Regions from separate parts of the Xenorhabdus sp. KJ12.1 genome, predicted to be linked through region 2. Evidence: predicted binding sites of a transcription regulator. Region 2 holds the regulator's gene; each other region holds the start of a gene.

Region 1 (3,218 bases), on a different contig from region 2:
ACCGACACATTAACCAGTTTTTGCCTTTACAGGCTATTGCAGATGCATGTCAGTCGTACCGGAGCCAAATCAGGCACCAGCAATACAATCAGCGTTATCCGCAATTGCTGCCTCTATTAAATTCTCTAAAAGGAATTGGAGCCACACACCTTCATCATGGACGTCAGCAGGGGCTGATGACAAGAAAACGCATGAATGCGCTCTCAGAAGCTTATCCCAAAAATAATGGGGATTACCCATTAAGCTATCAAATTGTTTTTGGAGTTATTTATTGTGACAAGTAAATACTTTCTTACCGGAACTGATACTGAAGTGGGTAAAACGGTTGTCAGTTGTGCTTTATTACAGGCGGCTAATGAAAAAGGTTATCAGACTGCGGGTTATAAACCGGTTGCATCAGGCTGTGAACTCACTTCTGAAGGTATACGTAACGGGGATGCTCTGGCGTTATTGCATAACAGCTCCGTACCTCTTACCTATCAGGAGGTTAATCGGTTAGCGTTTATTGAACCTACATCTCCTCACATTGTCAGTGCTGAACTCAATCAGCCTATTGAGTTTTCTGTGATGTCACAAGGCCTGAGTGAATTATCAGCAAAAGCAAACTGGGTACTCATTGAGGGAGCCGGAGGTTGGTATACACCGCTATCTGAGAATAACACTTTTGCTGATTGGGTGATTGAGGAAAAGCTGCCTGTAATATTAGCAGTAGGCGTGAAATTAGGCTGTATTAACCATGCAGCGTTAACAGCAAAAGCGATTCAGGATTCCGGGCTGAAATTAGCAGGCTGGGTTGCGAATGAAATTGAGCCACCCGGCAGGCGTCAGGCTGAATATCTGGCGACATTGAAGAGAATGATGCCGGCTCAATTACTTGGTGTGATCCCCCATATGAGTGGGCTGGAAGTAGAACGCCATGACGTAGGGAAATATATAAACATTGATTTATTGGTTAACTAATTGTTTAAACGATGTTGGTTAAAATCCCAGTAGGGATTAGTGGGGCTGCTGAAATGTTAGTATAGAATCCACTCTATTTCGGCAATTTTCGCACTATTTTTGAACAAAAAATAACGTAAATCGACTCTAAAATAGCATGAAAACACTCTGTTATTGAGAAAATCCATAATAGGGGATAACTCCGCAACTTCCCATAGTTAATAGGATTTGTTGAGTTATCCACTGTTCCTGTGGATAACCTTGTGCATTAGGTTTAGACAAGTGGTCTGACACAAGATAATACGCGGCTTGCGCAAGATTTGCTGTTATTCTCTCCTTTGATTTTTTTCCATTCAAAATTAACTGGTTATATAAAATCAATTCCTTTTACTATCTCTTTGCCATTCCCTGCTTTATCATTTCAATAACGAATACGAAAATAAAAAAGACAAAAAGACTGTCTGGGGATAAAAATAGGCCCACATAATGTTAACTAAAGGTTAATATCACTTAATGTGATATGTTAGTTATGTTATTTCTTTTCAGGTGCAGCTTTTAAGTGGGACGGTAATATTATTTTGTTAACCCACTTGAAGCTGTTTTTTTATCCAGTATTATAAGAACGTTTTGGTTAGCGTATATATCTTGTGTATTTTCGGGCTATGGCTTGGAAATAAATAAGGATAGAGCTGTGCAATGTTATCGGGTGGAAGATGAGTAAAGAAACGAACAAAGTATTCAGGTTGCATTCTGATTTCGAACCTGGCGGTGATCAGCCAGAAGCCATCCGTAAACTACAGGATGGGCTGGAAGATGGTCTTGCCCATCAGACATTATTGGGAGTCACGGGTTCAGGTAAAACGTTTACGATTGCCAATGTCATCGCCAACATGAATCGGCCAACAATGGTTCTGGCTCCTAATAAAACACTGGCAGCTCAGCTCTATAGTGAAATGAAAGAGTTTTTTCCGGAAAACGCTGTAGAGTACTTCGTTTCTTATTATGATTATTATCAACCCGAAGCCTATGTACCCAGCTCTGATACTTTTATCGAAAAAGATGCCTCTGTAAACGAACATATTGAACAGATGCGCCTCTCTGCGACCAAAGCTCTGTTGGAGCGAAGAGATGTGGTTGTTGTGGCTTCTGTTTCCGCTATTTATGGTCTAGGTGACCCTGATAGCTACCTGAAAATGATGCTTCATCTGACAAATGGGATGCTGATCGATCAGCGCTCTATCCTGCGGCGTTTGGCTGAACTGCAATATACGCGCAATGATCAGGCATTCCAGCGGGGAACATTCCGTGTGCGTGGTGAAGTCATTGATATTTTTCCGGCTGAATCTGATGAACATGCCTTACGTGTTGAACTGTTTGACGATGAAGTTGAACGGCTTTCCCTGTTTGATCCACTGACGGGGCAGGTTGAGTATAACGTTCCCCGTTATACGGTTTATCCTAAAACGCACTATGTAACACCTCGTGAACGTATCCTTCAGGCGATAGAAGAGATTAAAGTTGAGTTAGCTGACAGGAGAAAAGTCCTTCTGGCTTCAGATAAGTTATTGGAGGAGCAGCGCATCACTCAGAGAACACAATTTGATCTCGAAATGATGAATGAACTGGGATATTGCTCCGGGATTGAAAACTATTCCCGTTATCTGTCTGGTCGTGCGCCGGGTGAACCCCCTCCGACTTTATTTGACTATCTGCCTGCAGATGGCTTGCTGGTGGTGGATGAATCCCATGTCACCGTTCCACAGCTTGGTGCTATGTATCGGGGAGACCGTTCCCGTAAAGAGACGCTGGTGGAATACGGCTTCCGTCTGCCATCAGCACTGGATAACCGCCCGATGCGTTTTGAAGAGTTCGAGGCGCTGGCACCACAAACCATCTATATATCAGCAACCCCCGGCAATTATGAACTGGAAAAATCCGGTAATGAAGTGGTCGAACAGGTGGTACGCCCAACGGGTCTGATTGATCCTGAAGTTGAAGTCCGCCCGGTAGCAACTCAGGTGGATGATTTGCTGTCTGAAATCCGTATTCGGGCGGTTAAAAATGAACGTGTATTAGTCACCACTCTGACTAAGCGTATGGCTGAGGATTTAACTGAATATCTGGAAGAACACGGGGAGCGGGTGCGCTACCTTCACTCTGATATTGATACCGTCGAGCGGGTCGAAATTATTCGTGATTTGCGTTTGGGTGAATTTGATGTGCTGGTGGGGATCAACTTGCTGCGTGAAGGTCTCGATATGCCGGAAGTCTCTTTGGTA
Region 2 (3,218 bases):
AAAAAGGCACCTTATATAACGCGCATCAAGATAAATATGAACTTCTTTGCATTTTTCTTTGGCATTCTCTACTTTATTGTACTTGGAATGTGGAAAAAAGGATTAACCATACTCGGTATCGGGGTCGCTTTATTTTTTGCTTTCTTTATGATTAGCGCGATAGTCCCTCTATCCCTTGAAACTGCAAATTTTATTAGTATTTTTCTGGGAGCTATGAATGCTGCATTATATGGTGTAACAGCTAATTATTCTTATTACCTAAAAGAAAAAGAAGGTGATGATAGCTGGAATCCATTCAAAGGCCTTAAAATGATCTAAGAATAGAATACATCGTGTGAACACCTCTCTCAGCCACAAAAAACATGGTAATATTAAGTCATTAGCATCGTGTAGGTGTGAGAGGTGTAATGAAAACTATCAATCAAAAAAAATTACTGACGCAGGCTGAAGCAATCTGTCTGTCACGAGGGGTTCGTTTAACACCTCAACGCCTTGAAATTCTGCGCTTGATTTCAGCCCAACCGGGTGCAATCAGTGCTTATGATTTGCTGGATCTGCTACGTGAAGTTGAGCCACAGGCAAAGCCGCCAACTGTTTATCGAGGGTTAGAGTTTTTACTGGAGCAGGGTTTTGTTCACAAAATAGAATCTACAAATAGTTATGTGGTGTGTCATCACTTTGAAGAACCATGCCATACATCAGCAATGTTTCTTTGTGATAATTGTGGTTCTGTTACCGAGCAGGATGCTGAAGATATCGAATCAGCGATACAAAATTTAGCACAGCGTGCAGGGTTTCATTTGCGGCACAGTGTCATAGAAGTCCACGGATTATGCTCTTCTTGCCATGAAACAAACTCGTGTATGGAGTGAGTTTGAAATTACCTTATCAGGCGGTCATTACTTGATGATAAATTCATTAAATTCTACGTCCCCGCATAAACATGTGCTTAGCGGGTACTACGAAAAATGACCGCCCAGAATGGGTAATGTATAATTATCCGCTTTTACAATCAGAACCAATCCCCGTTACGAATCACGCCAACTGCTAACCCTTCAATGGTGAAATTCTGTTCGCGTAAATCCACAACGATAGACTTAAACTCAGGATTTTCAGCAATCAGTTCTATCTTGTTTCCTGTTTGTTTGAAACGTTTTACTGTGACTTCATCTTCAATCCGTGCCACGATGACCTGCCCGTTATGAACATCCTGCGTTTTATGCACAGCGAGTAAATCACCATCCATAATACCGATATCCTTCATGGACATACCACGGACACGCAATAGAAAATCAGCATTCGGTTTAAATAATTCCGGATCCACTTTGTAATGGCTTTCAATGTGTTCCTGAGCCAATAGTGGTTCACCAGCAGCCACACGACCAATGAGTGGTAATCCAGCCCCTTCATCTTCCTCTTCAAGTAGCAAACGGATACCTCTGGAAGCACCAGCGATAATTTCTATCACCCCTTTACGCGCAAGTGCTTTTAAATGCTCTTCTGCTGCGTTAGGTGAACGAAAACCAAGACGCGCGGCAATTTCAGCACGTGTCGGTGGCATACCCGTCTGCGAAATATGGTCACGCACCAAGTTATAAACTTCTTGCTGCCTGGCTGTTAATGCTTTCATTTCGCCCCCTGTTTGTTTATACAGTCTGACTGTGAGTATATACAGCTAAAATTGAATTGGGAACCAGTCAGAATGTAAAAGCCGCTAAATAACGATTTTTGACGAAAAATACACCACATTAACGGGTGAAATACGACCAAATAATTATCACCCACGTAAATAGTGCTAAAATCATGGCTAAAAATACCGCAGCTGAGCCCATATCCTTTGCTCGCCCCGATAGTTCGTGATATTCGCTGCCAATACGGTCTACAACCGCTTCAATAGCGCTATTAAGCATTTCCACAATAAGCACTAACATAACTGAACTAATGAGAAAAAGTCTCTCAAACATGCCGAAATCAAAGGAGAATGCCACAATAATTGCTAAAATAGCTAAAACTACCTCCTGTCGGAATGCAGCCTCATTTTTCCATGCAGCTTTAATACCTTTTGCCGAGTACCCAGCCGCTTTAATTATGCGGGTTAAACCTGTTGATTGGTTAGCCATAAAAATTTTCTTCAAGAATCATAATAGTTTTAAGATCATATAACTTTTAGTCCCTATTATTATCTTATTTACACAGATCTCAAAATCTGTTTCTGGTATGCTTGCCGCGCATTGCTAACAAGAGGCTTAAAGCAGTTATGTCAGCTTGGCGTAAAATATATTACAACTTATTGAATTTGCCGATAAAACTTTTAGTTAAAAGTAAACTTATTCCAACGGTTCCTGTTACGGAGCTGAGTCTTGATACGACTCGGCCTATTCTGTATGTGTTACCGTATCATTCAAAGGCCGATTTATTGACTCTGCGTCAACAGTGTCTTGCTCAGGATTTACCTGATCCGCTAGCGCCTTTGGATATTGATGATACACAGCTTCCAAGCTATGTCTTCATTGATGATGGCCCGCGTGTATTCAGTTACTATGCGCCTAAACATGAGTCTGTGAAGATTTTCCATTCTTATCTGGATTTACATCGTAGTAATCCTGATTTAGATATTCAGATGGTGCCTGTTTCTGTGATGTTCGGGCGCTCTCCCGGGCGTGAAGGTCAGGAAACCAATACAGCTCCTCAGCTACGCCTGCTTAACGGGATCCAGAAGTTTTTTGCAATCCTGTGGCTTGGGCGAGATAGTTTTGTCCGTTTTTCCGCACCGGTATCATTACGCAGTATTGCTGATGAACATGGCACAGATACAATTATTGCCAATAAACTCGCCCGCGTTGCACGCATACACTATTCCCGCCAACGTTTGGCTGCTGTCGGGCCACGTTTACCTGCGCGGCAAGATCTGTTCAGAAAGTTACTGGAATCAAAAGCGATTGAAAAAGCGATTGCTGATGAGGCTCGCAGCAAGAAAATTTCGCCAGAAAAAGCGAAACAGAACGCAATCAATATGCTGGAAGAGATTGCCGCTGATTTTTCCTATGAAACTGTTCGCATAACAGACCGTGTACTGAGTTGGACGTGGAACCGTCTCTATCAGGGCATCAATGTCCATAATGGCGAACGTATCCGCCAATTGGCTCAGGATGGTCATGAACTTGTTTATGTTCCATGCCATCGTAGCCATATGGATTATCTGTTGCTGTCTTATGTGC
Region 3 (3,218 bases), on a different contig from region 2:
TCTTATTTATCTGATTGATAATAACAAGGCTGCCTAGCATCATGCCAATCCCAAAGGTTGCCTCAGCAATGCCAACATGCAAGGCACTTAGTTTAAACTGATTCAGAATGATAATAGGCAGGATGTACATGATTAATGGTGTAATCGCAAAATTAAAAAAAGCCGCAACAAATGAAAGCCTTATCTCTGTTGAATTTTTGGTAATGATCCTAATACTTTTTTGCCCGCGATGTTCGGCTTCCTCTGGCTTTTTTTCTGAATTTGTTTTAATAAAATAAAACCCAATCAGTGGCAGTAATGACATTACGGCAATAAAAATCAATGAGCCATCAATATTAAAGTAATGAATAATTAATCCGGAAATTGCCGGGCCAAGCATGGTATTAATAGAGTTTACCAGACCTCGATATTTAAATGCCTTGTCTAGTTTTTTGTTATCCATTATTTCAGGAATAATACTTATTCCTATAGGCTGAATGATAGCCGTGGCAACTGATGTTGCAATATATATCAGTCCTAATGATAAATAAAAATTGCTGTCTAATAGGTTAGAGATAACAAAAAGAATAAAAGAAGGGATAGTACAGTACAGCACAACACTTCTTTTATTTATTTTGTCACCTATTTCTCCAAATTTAATTAAGAATAAAATCTGAAATAGCCAACAAAAAAAGATAAACCAGCCGAGTTTTAATTCTAGCTTTAGTATTTCAATCATCCACCAGGAAAATAGCATACCAAATGCTCTTGTTGACGAAGTAAACAGAATATCAGATATCTGATATAGATAAAAAGAACGATTGTTGCTCATCAGAGTCCTTACTTTGGAGTCAAATTTAACAGGGTTTGAGAATGTTAGGGTGATATTTGTGCAAGAGGTTTCTCATTTTGTGTGATTTGTAATAGTTTATTGTTTGCTGTTGGTTTTAGTTAAATCTGTCTGCCATGAATTGCACAAAACTGCAGTTTATTTTTTATATCAATGAAAATAAATAATAAATTTTGATAGTTTTGTTATTTTAAATGTTACTAGACTAATTAATAAATTATCGTGAGGTGATAATTTTCATCTTAACAAAGATGAAATATTGTTCAGATAGTGAGAGACGATAGTGAAATGAAAGTTGCGCAGTAACAGATTAAAAAAATTAGCATATCATGAATTTGTTCTGTATATTTATACAGTATTTTTTGTCGTGGAGAGTTCAGATGCGCAAAATTATTCATATCGATATGGACTGCTTTTTTGCTGCCATTGAAATGCGGGATAATCCGTCACTCCGCGATATCCCGATAGCTGTTGGTGGTAGTGCTGACAGGCGGGGTGTCATCAGTACTGCAAATTATCCTGCCCGCCGTTACGGTGTACACAGTGCTATGTCTACCTCAATGGCAATGAAGTTGTGTCCTCAACTGAAAGTAATTTCAGGGCGTATGGCCTACTATAAAGAAGTTTCTCAACATATCCGTCAGATTTTTGCCCGCTATACTGAGTTGATCGAACCCTTGTCGCTGGATGAAGCGTATCTGGATGTGACAAATAGCCAGCATTGTCATGGTTCAGCAACATTAATTGCCAAAGAAATTCGACAGGTGATTTTTGATGAATTGCAGCTAACGGCTTCAGCGGGAATTGCCCCCGTTAAATTTCTGGCAAAAATAGCTTCTGATATCAATAAACCCAACGGTCAGTATTTGATTTCACCCACACAGGTTGACGATTTTGTGCAATCTCTGCCATTACGTAAAATTCCCGGAGTGGGGGAAGTCACCGCCGGGCGCTTGTCCGATATGGGGTTAGTACTTTGTTCTGATGTACAAAACTATGACAAGTTAGCATTAATAAAAAAACTGGGTAAATTTGGACTTGTGCTCTGGCAGCGCTGTCATGGTATTGATGAGCGCCTGATAAAACCTGATCGTTTACGTAAGTCTGTTGGGGTAGAGAAAACGCTGGCGCAGGATATTCATGACTGGCGTGATTGTGTTGAGTTGATTGAACAGCTTTATCCCGAGCTGGAAAAACGACTGGGAAAGGTCAAACCAGATCTCCGCATTGCTCGTCAGGGTATTAAATTAAAATTTGATGATTTTCAGCTAACCACACAGGAACATACTCATCCGTTACTGGATAAACAGGATCTGCTGAAGGTTGCCCAACAGGCTTGGGAGACACGTCGGGAAGGCAGAGGAGTCCGCTTAGTTGGCCTGCATGTGACATTACAAAGCCCACAACTGGAACGACAGCTATTGCTTGAGTTGTAATGCGGGTTTGTTAGCAATCTTTTATACGGGTATGTTTTACAAAAATATGCTTTACGAAAGAAATTAAAGAAAAAGTATTACAGGAAGCTATCACGGAAAAGATACTGCAAAATAGCGTAGGGAATATGAAGAAGGGATATTCCCCTGTCTGTAGACAGGGGAGAACTGCATTATTCTTTCACTGGGATCGCTTTCAGGATAGCAGTCAATAATTGCCAGTACTGGCCAACACTCTTAATGTGAACCCTTTCATCAGGTGAGTGGGCACCACGGATAGTTGGGCCAATGGAAACCATATCCATATCAGGGTAGGGTTTTTTAAATAATCCACATTCCAGACCTGCGTGAATTACCATAATGTTTGGTGTACTGTCGAACAGTTGGTGGTAAGTTTCACGCACTAAGTGCATTACCGGAGAATCGGCATCCGGCTGCCAGCCCGGGTAGTCACCACTTGCTGTTGCTTCTGCGCCGGAAAGTTTAGCCAGAGAGTTGAGCATCCCGACAACATAAGCCTTGCCACTTTCAATCAGTGAACGGATAAGGCAGATAACCTCGACGTGGTCTTCTTCCATATTGACAACACCCACATTCAGGGATGTTTCTACAACACCTTTTGCAACATCACTCATGCGAATAACACCGTTAGGCATTGTATTCAGCATAGCGATAAAGCGGGACTGACAATCTGCCGTTAATGCCTGTGATAAGGTTTTGACGTCATCCAACAAAAGAGTCAGGTTAGTTTCAGCGACCGCATATTCGTTCTTCAGCATTTCCAGATAATTATCTTTTACCTGATGTAGTTTTGGCAGTTGAGCTGCCGGTACGGCGATGATGGTGGAGCCTTCACGAGGGATTGCATTACGCAGAGTACCCCCCTGTAAATGGATCAGTTTCAGCTCCAGTTCATCACTGTATTCAGCAAGGAAGCGGGCCAGTAATTTATTGGC

Evidence for each region. Region 2 encodes LexA, which represses DNA repair genes until DNA is damaged. Its sites were predicted from a motif close to TNCTGTATGTACATACAGNA; they were not measured.
Region 1: uvrB (excinuclease ABC subunit UvrB) is a predicted target of LexA. The motif match lies at 1,534-1,553, and genes of this name have one in related genera.
Region 3: dinB (DNA polymerase IV) is a predicted target of LexA. The motif match lies at 1,168-1,187, and genes of this name have one in related genera.

What each region holds. Positions count from the first base shown of each region.
Region 1 covers NZ_CAWNQH010000105.1:130,688-133,905, forward strand. The annotation lists gene bioC (malonyl-ACP O-methyltransferase BioC) at 1-284, shown strand, start outside; gene bioD (dethiobiotin synthase) at 274-960, shown strand; gene uvrB (excinuclease ABC subunit UvrB) at 1,653-3,218, shown strand, end outside.
Region 2 covers NZ_CAWNQH010000095.1:7,834-11,051, reverse strand. The annotation lists gene AACS92_RS17510 (DUF2628 domain-containing protein) at 1-318, shown strand, start outside; gene zur (zinc uptake transcriptional repressor Zur) at 408-872, shown strand; gene lexA (transcriptional repressor LexA) at 1,013-1,630, opposite strand; gene AACS92_RS17495 (diacylglycerol kinase) at 1,749-2,120, opposite strand; gene plsB (glycerol-3-phosphate 1-O-acyltransferase PlsB) at 2,258-3,218, shown strand, end outside.
Region 3 covers NZ_CAWNQH010000062.1:37,166-40,383, reverse strand. The annotation lists gene AACS92_RS08360 (MFS transporter) at 1-811, opposite strand, end outside; gene dinB (DNA polymerase IV) at 1,210-2,265, shown strand; gene pepD (beta-Ala-His dipeptidase) at 2,436-3,218, opposite strand, start outside.